4 regions of the Pectobacterium colocasium genome follow, and region 1 is predicted to be linked to each of the others. Evidence: predicted binding sites of a transcription regulator. Region 1 holds the regulator's gene; each other region holds the start of a gene.
What was found. Region 1 encodes CRP, which controls carbon source genes, mostly activating them, when cyclic AMP is high. Its sites were predicted from a motif close to ATGTGANNNNNNTCACAT; they were not measured.
Positions count from the first base shown of each region.

Region 2: a site for CRP is predicted at 1,954-1,971, ahead of yrbN (protein YrbN). Genes of this name have one in related genera too.
Region 3: a site for CRP is predicted at 1,320-1,337, ahead of aaeR (HTH-type transcriptional activator AaeR). Genes of this name have one in related genera too.
Region 4: a site for CRP is predicted at 1,749-1,766, ahead of focA (formate transporter FocA). Genes of this name have one in related genera too.

Region 1 is NZ_CP084032.1:4,387,776-4,391,108, reverse strand. Features, by position in the region: gene argD (bifunctional acetylornithine/succinyldiaminopimelate transaminase) at 1-1,215, shown strand, start outside; gene crp (cAMP-activated global transcriptional regulator CRP) at 1,443-2,075, opposite strand; gene LCF41_RS19880 (OsmC family protein) at 2,452-2,859, shown strand; gene LCF41_RS19875 (phosphoribulokinase) at 2,900-3,333, opposite strand, start outside.
Region 2 is NZ_CP084032.1:733,493-736,825, reverse strand. Features, by position in the region: gene LCF41_RS03335 (DEAD/DEAH family ATP-dependent RNA helicase) at 1-1,877, opposite strand, end outside; gene yrbN (protein YrbN) at 1,870-1,941, opposite strand; gene nlpI (lipoprotein NlpI) at 2,052-2,936, opposite strand; gene pnp (polyribonucleotide nucleotidyltransferase) at 3,077-3,333, opposite strand, start outside.
Region 3 is NZ_CP084032.1:294,791-298,123, reverse strand. Features, by position in the region: gene aaeA (p-hydroxybenzoic acid efflux pump subunit AaeA) at 1-719, opposite strand, end outside; gene aaeX (p-hydroxybenzoic acid efflux pump operon protein AaeX) at 727-930, opposite strand; gene aaeR (HTH-type transcriptional activator AaeR) at 1,355-2,290, shown strand; gene LCF41_RS01335 (hypothetical protein) at 2,401-2,739, shown strand; gene LCF41_RS01330 (hypothetical protein) at 2,749-3,333, shown strand, end outside.
Region 4 is NZ_CP084032.1:2,112,117-2,115,449, forward strand. Features, by position in the region: gene pflB (formate C-acetyltransferase) at 1-771, opposite strand, end outside; gene focA (formate transporter FocA) at 829-1,689, opposite strand; gene ycaO (30S ribosomal protein S12 methylthiotransferase accessory factor YcaO) at 2,140-3,333, opposite strand, start outside.

The DNA of each region.
Region 1 (3,333 bases):
CAGAAAGCAGTGACACGGGATACTCACGATAAAGTGATTTTGCCGGTTTATGCACCCGCGAAGTTTGTACCAGTGAAAGGTAAAGGGAGCCGCGTCTGGGATCAGGACGGCCGTGAGTATATTGATTTCTCCGGTGGCATTGCGGTTACGGCACTGGGTCATTGCCATCCTGCGTTGGTGAACGCATTGCAGCAGCAGGGTGAAAAGCTGTGGCACACCAGCAATATTTTCACCAACGAGCCTGCGCTACGCCTCGCCAGTAAATTGATTGATGCCACTTTTGCCGATCGCGTGTTTTTTGTTAACTCCGGCGCTGAAGCTAACGAAGCGGCGTTTAAGTTGGCACGTCACTATGCGGTTAAACGTCATAGCCCGTATAAAACCAAGATCATCGCCTTCTACAATGCGTTCCACGGCCGGACGTTGTTTACCGTTTCGGTTGGTGGACAGCCTAAATATGCCGATGGTTTCGGGCCTAAGCCTGCGGATATTGTCCATGTTCCTTTCAACGATCTGGCTGCGGTCAAAGCGGTGATGGACGATCACACTTGTGCCGTCGTGCTGGAGCCAATTCAGGGCGAGGGCGGCATTACACCGGCTACGGCTGAGTTTTTGCAAGGCGTTCGCGAGCTGTGCAATCAACACAAGGCGCTGCTGGTATTTGATGAAGTGCAGAGTGGGATGGGGCGTACCGGTAAATTATTCAGCTATATGCATTACGGTATTACGCCGGATATTCTCACCACCGCTAAAGCGCTGGGTGGCGGTTTCCCGATTAGTGCGATGCTGACGACGGAAGAGATCGCTTCTGCGATGACGGTGGGGGTACACGGAACCACCTACGGCGGCAACCCGCTGGCTTGTGCGGTGGCGGAAGCTGCGCTGGATATCATCAATACGCCGGAAGTGCTGTCAGGCGTCGCGGATCGGCACGATCGCTTTGTCAGTGAACTGGAGAAAATCAACCAGCAGTACGGCGTATTCGAGCAGGTTCGCGGCATGGGGCTCCTGCTGGGGGCAGAACTAAAACCGCAGTGGCATGGCCGCGCGGGTGAGTTTTTGGCTGCTGCAACGGCTCAGGGTCTGATGGTGCTGATGGCAGGGCCGAACGTCATCCGCTTTGTGCCGTCTTTGATCATTGATGAGGATGACATTGCGCAGGGGATGGAGAAGTTCGCCAACGCCGTCGCACAGGTTGTTAATGCAGCAAATTGATTACTCACTGAAAACGGTGTGATAGGAAAACGTAGAGAACGTTTTTCAACGCCGCTTGCGGCGGTCCGAAGGGTGGCGAGCAGGAAGCTCGCCATAAAAAAACGTAGGGAACGTTTTTCAACGCCGCTTGCGGCGGCCCAAAGGGTGGCGAGCAGGAAGCTCGCCATAAAAAAAGCGTGAGGCCGAGGCTTCACGCTTTTTTGTGGGTAGGGTACAGCGACAGGGATTTAGCGAGTGCCGTAAACGACAATCGTTTTACCGTGTGCCGAGATCAGGTTCTGGTCTTCTAACATTTTCAGAATGCGGCCCACGGTTTCACGCGAGCAGCCAACGATTTGCCCAATTTCCTGACGGGTAATTTTTATTTGCATGCCATCTGGATGCGTCATGGCATCAGGTTGTTTGGCCAGGTTGAGTAGAGTTTGAGCAATACGACCGGTCACATCAAGGAAGGCGAGGTTGCCGACTTTCTCTGAAGTCACCTGGAGTCTGCTTGCCATTTGCGCAGACAGACGCATGAGGATATCTGGGTTAACCTGAATGAGCTGGCGGAATTTTTTATAGGAAATTTCAGCCACTTCACAGGCGGTTTTTGCCCGCACCCAAGCGCTGCGTTCCTGACCTTCTTCAAACAGGCCGAGCTCGCCGATAAAATCGCCCTGATTGAGGTAGGAAAGGATCATTTCCTTGCCTTCTTCATCTTTGATTAGCACTGCGACAGAGCCTTTCACGATGTAGTAAAGCGTTTCTGCTTTTTCACCTTGGTGAATAAGCGTGCTCTTCGATGGATACTTGTGGATATGACAATGGGAAAGGAACCATTCGAGAGTTGGGTCTGTTTGCGGTTTGCCGAGAACCATTCGCTATCATCCTCTGTTGTAATTCACTGCGCAAATTACAGGGGTCAGAGTTCCCTGTACGGCGTGTTTAACTGCTCAAAAAAATAAAATTCAGTCTAGGCAGAATGACGTCAGGGAATATACTGGAACCACTGTACCCTTGATTTTCCGGTTGCTGCCTTGCCGCACCGTAAACGTGGCTGGGGTATGTCCGGCTACGTCATCATCTTCTTCGTTTCTGGGTTTGTCCAGAAAAGGTCTATTCTGTTTTCGTTTTAACACAGCTTTAAGGACGTGTCTTGTGTTGTCTCGCTTCAGCATGACAAAGCTCTGATTAACGCTGGTTTTTGTACAGTAACGGTATAAATTTTCAAAAAATTTTTAGTGGAGAGGCACCATGCAGGCACGGGTAAAATGGGTTGAAGGCTTAACGTTTTTGGGCGAATCCGCGTCAGGGCACCAGATATTGATGGACGGCAATTCCGGCGATAAAGCGCCCAGCCCGATGGAAATGGTGTTGATGTCTGTGGGGGGATGCAGCGCGATTGATGTGGTTTCGATTCTGCAAAAAGGCCGCAACGATGTGGCGGGCTGTGAAGTGAAACTGACGTCAGAGCGCCGGTCTGAAGCGCCGCGCTTATTTACCCATATCAATCTGCATTTTATCGTGACGGGGAAAGGGCTGACCGACAAAGCCGTTGAACGAGCTGTCGCCCTGTCGGCGGAAAAATACTGCTCTGTGGCATTGATGCTGGGCAAAGCCGTTGAGGTGACGCACAGCCACGAAATTAGAGTGTTGGGTTGATCCCTTCTTCTGGGCACGGTTCTGCCGTGCCCAGTCTGGCTTATTCGATGGTTTTCCCTTCCATTAACCGCTGCACCAGCGGTGCCATGATGAGCTCCATCGCCAGCCCCATTTTCCCGCCGGGAACGACCAACGTGTTGATGTGGGAGATAAACGATCCCTGCAACATGGCCAGCAGATAGGGATAGTCAATATTATCCAACCCCTGAAAGTGAATGACGACGAAGCTTTCATCCAGTGAGGGAATCGACTTGGCAGCAAACGGGTTGGAGGTGTCCACGGTGGGCACACGCTGGAAGTTGATGTGCGTACGGGAGAACTGCGGGGTGATGTAGGTGATGTAGTCTTCCATCGAACGGACGACGGAATCCATCACCGCTTCACGCGAGTGACCACGTTCATTGACATCACGAATCAGCTTTTGGATCCATTCCAGGTTGACGATCGGCACCACGCCGACGAGCAAATCGACAT
Region 2 (3,333 bases), 1.3 Mb from region 1:
GGACGACGGCGTGGAGCGCGTGAAGCACCGTCACGGTTATCACGGTTGAAAGAACGCTCGCGACGCTCACCACCGTTACCTTCACGACGTTCACCACCGCCGAAAGAGCGACGTGGCGCTGCGCCATCACGGCGTTCGCCACCAGGACGGCCACCGCCACGACGTTCGTGCGGCTGAGCATCACCCAGCAACTGCATGTTCATCGGTTTGTTCAGAATACGCGTGCGAGTAAAGTGCGATAACAGGTCGCCCGGCATACCTTTCGGCAGTTCGATCGTCGAGTGAGACGCGAACAGCTTGATGTTACCGATGTAGCGGCTGCTGATATCACCTTCGTTGGCAATTGCGCCAACAATGTGACGAACTTCAACGCCGTCATCACGACCCACTTCGATACGATACAGTTCCATCTCACCAGCATCACGACGCTCACGACGCTGCGGGCGATCGCCGTCACGAGGTTCACGGGAATCGCGAGGCTCACGACGACGATCGCCACGTGAATCACTGCGAGACTCATCACGATCGCGGAATTCGCGACGAGGACGGAATACCGGATCGGGTGGCAGAATCAGAGGACGTTCGCCCTGCGCCATTTTCAGCAACGCGGCAGCCAGCGTTTCAACATCCAACTCTTCCTGCGGTTGCAGTTTCGTCAGCAGCGCACGGTACATATCCAGATCGCTGCTTTCCAGCTGTTGCTGTACTTTAGCGGCAAACTTGGCCAGACGGCGTTGACCCAGCAATTCTGCATTTGGCAATTCCACTTCAGGAATGGTCAGCTTCATTGTGCGCTCAACGTTGCGCAACAGGCGACGTTCACGGTTTTCAACAAACAGCAGAGCACGGCCAGCACGACCCGCACGGCCAGTACGGCCAATACGGTGAACGTAAGACTCGGCATCCATCGGGATATCGTAGTTGACTACCAGGCTGATACGTTCAACGTCCAGACCACGCGCCGCAACGTCGGTCGCGATCAGGATATCAAGACGACCATCTTTCAGGCGCTCCAGCGTTTGCTCACGCAGCGCCTGGTTCATGTCACCATTCAGCGCAGCGCTGTTGTAACCGCTACGCTCCAGGGCTTCAGCTACTTCCAGCGTCGCATTCTTGGTACGAACGAAAATAATCGCCGCATCAAAATCTTCCGCTTCCAGGAAACGCACCAGCGCTTCATTTTTACGCATACCGTGCACCGTCCAGTAGCTCTGGCTGATGTCTGGGCGCGTAGTAATGCTGGATTGAATCCGAACTTCTTGCGGATCTTTCATGAAACGGCGCGTAATGCGGCGAATCGCTTCCGGCATGGTCGCAGAGAACAGCGCAGTCTGATGTTGAGCAGGGATCTGAGCCATGATGTTTTCAACATCTTCGATGAAGCCCATACGCAGCATTTCATCAGCTTCGTCCAGCACCAGACCACTCAGGTTGGACAGATCCAGCGTACCGCGTTTCAGGTGATCCAGCAGACGGCCCGGCGTACCCACAACGATCTGTGCTCCGCCACGCAGCGCGCGCAGTTGCACGTCATAGCGTTGACCGCCGTACAGTGCGACGACATTCACGCCATGCATATGTTTGGAGAAGTCATTGCAGGCCTCTGCTACCTGCACCGCCAGCTCACGGGTCGGTGCCAGCACCAAAATCTGTGGTGCTTTAAGTTCAGGTTTCAGGTTGTTCAGTAATGGCAGAGAGAACGCTGCAGTTTTACCGCTACCGGTCTGTGCCATACCCAGCACATCGCGACCGTTCAGCAGGTGAGGAATACATTCCGCCTGAATCGGAGACGGTTTTTCATAGCCCAAGTCAGTCAGGGCGTTAAGGATAGAGGTGTTCAGCCCCAAATCGGCAAAAGAAGTTACTAAATCAGTCATGTACACGTGCCTCATTACACATGGCGGCCAGTCTACATAACTCGTCGTGAAAATTTTCAGTCATTTTCATTGAAAAGTGTGAACCGGCTCAAATTGGATTAAAAAGCGAACAAAAAAGCCCTCACCCGTGAAGGTGATAACCGAAGTTTTTCAGGCTGATTACGTGTTCGTCAGCTATTGCTGGTCCGATCCTGATAGGTCGTCTTGCTCTTGGCCTAATAGCGCCAATTCCAACAATGCATAGCGGTGCTCAACAAAGTTATGGACGTTGTTGGCAACCGTCAGCTTGAACAGCGCCAAGGCGGTGTTCTTGTCCCCCAGACTTAGGTAGTGCTTACCTAAATAGAAGTCAGTTTCACTGAGATGCTCAGCGAGCGAAGTGTTATCCGTAGCTTCTTCCTGTAAACGCTGCATCAGTGTTTTTTCACTGATACCACCTAGGTAGAATTCGACAATATTCCATCCCCAAGGCCCTTTCTTGGCGTCGTCATAGCGTTTCTTCAACGCAACTTTGGCCGTCTCTGGATTGATTTCTCGCTCCACAAGATACAGCCACAACGAACGGAAAGGATCATTCGGATCGTCTCGATAAAACGCCAGCAGATCATCCTGCGCTAACAGGTAGCGACCGCCGTAATACAAAGCGATGCCCCGGTTTAAACGCGCGTAATTGTAAGTTGGATCAAGCTCTAGTACAGAATCAAACGCTTCATAGGCAGCATCAAAATTGCCAGCCTGCGTTAAATAGATACCCAAATAGTTAAAAACTTCTGGAATATCAGGGCGGATCGTCAGCGCTTGTGAAAAATCATTCCGCGCCAATGCCCGTAACCCGAGACTATCATACAGCACTCCGCGCTCATATAATAGCTGTGCTCGCTCATCATCGGTTAATGCCCGGCTTGCAAGGATTTGTTCCATGCGTGCCAGAATCACTTCTTGCTGTAAAGTAGGCTGTAACGGAATCGCCAATACTGCGTCTTTACGCCAATCCGTGTTGCTGCATCCTGCCAGCATGAGTGCTGTTGCAACATAACACCAGCGCAAGAAAGGCTTCATTTCCCACTCCCGAAGACAAACATTGGATGAACATCCTGTCCCGGACCGCTCAACGCAAGGACATCCATACCCTTACGATACACGTGGCACCTTGCCATGATAATTAGACAAGGTGCCATAAGACCGTTTTCTAACAGTCGTTATTCCTCAGAAGACGGGGCTGCCGCTTCCTGAGTTTGCGCCGTTGCTTCTTTGATGCTTAAGCGCACGCGGCCCTGACGATCAACTTCCAGAACCTTGACCGGCACTTCCTGACCCATTTGCAGGTAGTCAGTCACTTTCTCTACGCGCTTGTCGGCGATCTGAGAAATATGCACCAGGCCTTCTTTGCCGCCACCGATAGCGACGAAAGCACCAAAGTCAACGATGCGGGTAACTTTACCCTGATACACGCGGC
Region 3 (3,333 bases), 820 kb from region 1:
ACGCTATCCACCGTGCCGTAAAATATCTTTTCACTGCCCAGCGGGGTGATTTCCGCGCGGTAGCCGCGGCGAACCCCTTCAAGCTTGGTTTCTTCCATGTACGCCAGCAGGTAGAACGAATCCTTCTTCACCAGCGCCACCGCCGTATTGCCGCGTTCGATGAACTCACCGCTCTGCACATGCAGGTTGGTCACCCAACCATCGGCAGGGGCGCGTACCACGGTGCGTTCCAGCTCCAACTGCGCCAGTGACAATACCGCCTGCGCTTTAGCAAGCTGGTGCGTGGCGGTTTCCAGCGCATTACTGGACTGATCGATATTTTCCTGCGACATCGCACTGATGCCCAGTCGCGCACGACGCCCTGATTCACGACGTTTTTCTGTTACCAGCGCCTGATAATAGGCGACATCGGCTTCCGCCTGCGCCACGGCCTGATGGTAGCGCGGCTGGTCGATGACAAACAGCACATCCCCTTTGTTCACCAGTTGATTGTCCGTGACGCGAACATCGCTCAACAACCCACTGACGTCCGGCGCAATGGCGACAACGTCCGCCGTAAATTTGGCATCGCGCGTCCAGGGTGATTCGGTATAAAACGCCCAGACACGGAAAATGGCGACAATCGCGCACAGCACAATCACCAGCGTAATAACCACGCGGCTCAGTTTTTTGATCAGCACGGCCTGCTGTCTAAACAAGGTTAAAAAGAACGCTTTCACAGACGCCTCACAGACCGTAACGGAAGAGTAAATAGAACAAACAGCAGAACAGCGCGCTGTTAAACAGCGCCGGATGCCAGACGAAGTCATAGATACCCGTCGGTTGCAGCAGGCGGTTCACGACAAAAAACAGAGTCAATGACACCAGCAGGACAAAAAATACGGGGGGAAATGACAACCCGAACAGCACCATAACCGGGAGTGAACTCATCCTCTTTTCCTTTTTTCTATTAGGTAGCGGTAGCGCGCAGGTTCGCTACCGGATGGTAAATGATGTCGTCTGATGCTGACGTTCAGCATAGACAAAAGCGCGTCATCCCGCAGGCTGTAGCCAGCGAATTAAATAGCGTTAAACTGATGAATAGCGATGCCAGCAGAGGCTGACTAGCGATGGGAAATCAGCGCACGATCTACATTGGGTAAATAAACACAACCATTGGTTAGCTCTGAGTGGTGAATAATCATGGACGACCACAGGGGCGATGTCTGTTCGCTTTCGCCTTCAGGCAACGCTGCCGCTTGAACGATGGCGGACAATGTTCCACTCAGCATCACCGGATAGGCTATATTATGGATGCTTATTATCACCTTATCTACATAGTGTGATCTAAATCACTTTTAAGCCAGAGTGAATAATGGAAAGACTAAAGAGTATGTCGGTGTTTGCCCGCGTGGTGGAATTTGGTTCTTTTACCGCGGCCGCCCGCCAGTTGCAGATGAGCGTATCCGCCGTCAGCCAAACCGTCACCAAGCTTGAAGATGAACTACAGATTAAGCTACTGAACCGCAGTACGCGCAGCATTGGACTGACGGAAGCGGGGAAAATTTACTATCACGGTTGTCGCCGCATGCTGCATGAGGCGCATGAGGTCCATGAGCAGCTCTACGCTTTCAACAATACGCCGATCGGCACACTGCGCATCGGCAGTTCTTCTACGATGGCGCAGAATGTGTTGTCCACCATGACTGCCGCGATGCTGAAGGAATATCCCGGCTTGTCCGTTAATCTGGTCACAGGAATTCCCGCTCCTGACCTGATTGCCGACGGGCTGGATATCGTTATCCGCGTCGGCGCGTTACAGGATTCCAGCCTTTTCTCGAAACGCTTAGGCTCGATGCCCATGGTCGTCTGTGCCGCCAAAAGCTATCTGGCACAGCACGGCACGCCGGATAAACCGGCAGATATGGTGAATTTTTCCTGGCTGGAATACAGCGTGCGTCCCGACAGCGAATTTGAGCTGATCGCCCCGGAAGGCATTTCAACCCGCGTCACGCCACAAGGACGCTTTGTCACCAACGATCCGCAAACGCTGGTGCGCTGGCTCAAGGCTGGCGCGGGTATCGCGTACGTGCCGCTCATGTGGATCGTGGATGAAATCAATCGCGGCGAAATTGAGATCTTATTTAACCGCTACCACTCCGATCCGCGCCCGGTCTATGCGCTCTACACCCGCAAAGACAACCTGCCGCTAAAAGTACAGGTCTGCATTAACTACATGACGGAATACTTCAAAAACGTCGCCCTGACGTATCAGGGCTACCGGCAGAATCATAGCGAGGAAAAAAAGTAGGATTTGCAAAGAGGAAAATGCGAGACACCTTCCTCTTTCATACAAAACACATCCCCATCCCACCATCCGTACGTTATATCTCTTTCCTTCGTTCAGGAAAGTAAAATCACATGGATAAAGTACGAATAAATTCGTACAATATAGGTGAAGGGATGGGTTTCAAGGATGCCAAAAAGCAGCTTATCGTCTGTTTGCAGTCGGGTACTGTGTTGCATGAAGCCAGAGGAAATATCAGTACAAAGAATTTGCTGGCAACCGGGCAAACATCAATAGCAGAACTCATTGATATTATTTATCAATCTTCGGGGACATCCTACTCTTCTTCACCCCATCATTTTGCAGCGCATATTGATGTTCATATCATCCGTTGCCGCCATCGGGGAATATCGTGGTATATCAGATGGTATTTTTCCGAGCCAAATTGTGTCTTTATTAGCGTCCACCATTGAGGCGATGACATGAAAATTTTCAAAGTCGGCGATACACAGTCCGCTCTCTGTAACACATGCCAGTCACCTGAAACTGCGACGTTTCAGCTTAGAGACGTCCCATTCAGCGATAACAGCGGCGTGGTGAGACAGGTTTTGGTTGGCGTTTGCAACCGCTGCGGGAATGTTGCCATCATTCCCCATCAATCTACGCCCATGATTAAGAAAGCGCTGGATGTACAGCGTAAGGCGCTAGAAAGCAGAGTCCCTGCGCACATGATAGATATCTTAAATCTGGCAAGCTGCGAATTAGGTGGGGAACCCGATTTTATTCCCACGCTGATGAAATACTATCTTCACACGCTGGCAGCCGATCGCGCAGCGGCACAAGATATCCCGCGTTTTCTGCAAAGTGATTTGGCAAAAGGCAAATCCGAGAAACGTCTTTCTCTTAAAGGAAGGCATGTCGCGACAGACATTGACGTACTAAAAACAACAACAAACATCTCCAGTACAACAGACCTATTAAAAGGCATTGTTCTCAAGATTAAGGAAGATGTCTTGGTACAGCGAGATGAAATACACATCAGGCAGCTCAAATCGATTATTGCAGCG
Region 4 (3,333 bases), 2.3 Mb from region 1:
CTGAACCGCTTCCTGAGCCGTTGTGGCTGGGCCAGAAATATCACAGCCATATTTAGCGGCCATTTCTTTAATTTGGCTCAGAGCATGGTGCTGATCGGCAATTTCTTCACGCAGACGGATTGTCGCTTCCAGATCTTCGCCGTTTTCCAGTTTGCTTTGCAGAGAAGTGAACTGAGCAAACTTGTCTTTCATCAGGTAGTCGATACCGTACAGCGCAACGCGACGGTAGTCACCGATGATACGGCCACGGCCGTAGGCATCTGGCAGACCAGTCAGAACGCCAGATTTACGACAACGCAGGATGTCTGGAGTATAAACATCGAACACGCCCTGGTTGTGCGTTTTGCGGTATTCAGTGAAGACCTTTTTCAGTTGAGGATCCAGTTCACGGCCGTAAACTTTGCATGAACCTTCAACCATTTTGATGCCGCCGAACGGAATCAACGCACGTTTCAGCGGAGCGTCAGTCTGCAGACCAACGATTTTTTCCAGACCTTTGTTGATATATCCCGCGTCGTGAGACGTGATAGTTGCGGCAACATTGGTATCAAAATCAACAGGGGCGTGAGTGCGGTTTTCCTGCTTGATGCCTTCCATGACGCTGTCCCACAGGGCAGACGTCGCTTTGGTTGCGCCAGCCAGGAAAGACTCATCACCTTCATACGGCGTGTAGTTTTTCTGGATAAAGTCACGAACATTGACGTTATCCTGCCATTCACCTTTGCTAAAGCCTTGCCATGCATTGGCCAATTTTTCATTCAGCTCGGTCATTTTACACCTACCTTTGATATGGATTTCTTAAAACCCGACGTTGCGGCCGATTGCACCTTAGTGGTGCTTGTCTCCACCGCGCAAATAAATTACCCAATATGTCAAACCGACCAGGACACCACCGCCGATGATGTTCCCAAGCGTGACGGGAATCAGGTTATCGGTAATGAAGTGGCTAACGGTTAAATGTTCAAATTGAGAAGGCACCATTCCAATGGCGTTCCAGAATTCTGGGGTCGCAAAATTTTTGATAACGATGCCCATAGGAATCATGAACATGTTCGCGATACTGTGCTCAAAGCCACTGGCAACGAACATGGCGACAGGCAGGATCATGGCAAACATTTTGTCGGTAAGTGTACGGCCGGAGTAGCTCATCCACACGGCCAGACAAACCATCAGGTTAGCCAGAATACCTAGACACAATGCTTCAACAAATGTGTGTTCCAGCTTGTGTTCTGCCGTTTGCAGGACGTTGAGGCCCCACGCACCGTTCGCGACCATGTGCTCTCCCGAGAACCAGATAAGCCCAACGAAGAAAAGTGCGCCAATCAGGTTGCCGACATAGACATTTGCCCAATTATAGGCTAGTTGCTTCCAGGTAATACGTCCACTGGCCTTGGCAATCACGATGAGAACGGTTGAGGTGAACAAGTCCGCACCGCAGACGACAACCAACATGAGACCAAGGGAGAAACAAATACCACCGATCAGTTTCGCGATACCGAAAGGAATCGTTGAGGTTCCTGTGGTGGCGGTAATATAAAAGACAAAGGCGATCGAAATAAATACACCCGCGGTTATCGCCAAATAAAACGTTGTACACGGTTGTTTGGTAGCTTTATAAACTCCGGCGTCTTCAGCAACTTTTGCCATTGCAGCCGGGAGTAATAGAGTAAAGGGGTTGTCAGCTTTCACACTAACTCTCTCTTAAAAATTATCAGCATTGAGATACTAACAAAGCAGTATACGGTAAAATTTGACGTGGATCATATTGCAAGAAACTAACAAGGTGGCAAAGAGGGTGGGATACCGTGTTTTTCAGGTTAACTATTTGAATATTATGATAAAAAATATTTTAAATTTTGCAAAAAGAGTTGAAGAGGAGGCGTTAAACCTACCGATTTAGCGTTAATAAAAATCATGTTTTGTAGAATTTCAGTACCACCTTGTCGACGTAATTTAATTAAAAATTCACCATTCAATAACAATGTTCTGATTATGCATTACGAATAATAAATATTCGTCCTGTAGATAATAAAATAGCCCTTTAAGATAAAGAGCTATTTAAGATGACTAGCGGCAGATTGCTATTTGCCATAGCGTGTACTTATCAATATAAGACGCGCGGGCTGCCGCCATCAGACATTATTTTGCTTGCCAGTAACGGCGTTTAGCTTGCTGCAGTTTTTCATAGGCAGCCAGCAGTGACTGGTGTGCAGGCAACGTGGCAAAGGTGTCATCCACGGCAAACAAGCCGTAGAAGCAAGCTTCGCCAGCCACGGCGGCACTGGCGGCATCAACCGTTTCACTGCCGTACATTTTGGTAAAGGCGTCGTAATATTCTGCCGGGTCGCGTTCAGGCTCCTGTGCCAGTAACAGCAGTGTCTGAAGGCAACGATAATAATTGCTGCGCTGCGCTGTAAAGACGGAGTCATTGAAGTCCTGAGTCCACTCTGTCCAGCTTAACGCCTGATCCAGATCGCCGCCGGCCAGTGCCAACATCGCTTTCAATTCGCCAACGCGCAGAGTAAACCAGCCATTATCTTTACCGGTAGCAATGCCGAGCAGTTCGCGTACGCGGGTGAAGTCATCCAGCCCTTCGTCATCCAGCTGTTGTAACAGAGCCAGATAGTCTTCTTTCTCCCATTTGCTGTCAGGCAGCGCCAGCAGCGTGTCACGCAGGTGAGCACCCATGCTGTTATTGGCCAATAACAGATCATCAGCAGGATAGATGTCTGACATTCCTGGCACGATGATGCGGCAGGCATAAACAGAAAGATGCTCATAGTCGGCAATATAAACTTCTTTATCTTCTTGTTTGAAGATCGCCATTAGCGTCGCGAATTCTTCTTCCGTCGACCCTTTAAAGCTCCAGTCGGCAAATTCATAATCCGCGTCTTTCTTGAACATATCCCAGGAGATCAGGCCGCTGGAATCGATAAAGTGGGTTTCCAGATTGGCGTGTTCGGCCACTTCTTCATCATCAAACGTCGGTGGGGTGAAGACGTCCAGATCTTTCAGACCGCGACCTTGCAGCAGTTCGGTGACGGTACGCTCCAGTGCTACACCGAAATCCGGGTGCGCGCCGAAGGAGGCAAAACAGGTGCCGTTAGCCGGGTTAAACAGGACTACGCAGATAACCGGGTATTTTCCGCCCAATGAGGCATCGTAAGAGAAAATCGGGAAGCCTTCTTTCTCCAGCGTCGCAATCGCTTCGACCACGCCAGGGTAGCGATTCAGCACCGCTTGCGGAATTTCCGGCAGGCTGATCAACTCGGCAATGATGCGGTTTTTGATGCTGCGTTCGAACACTTCAGACAGCCCCTGAACGCGGGCTTC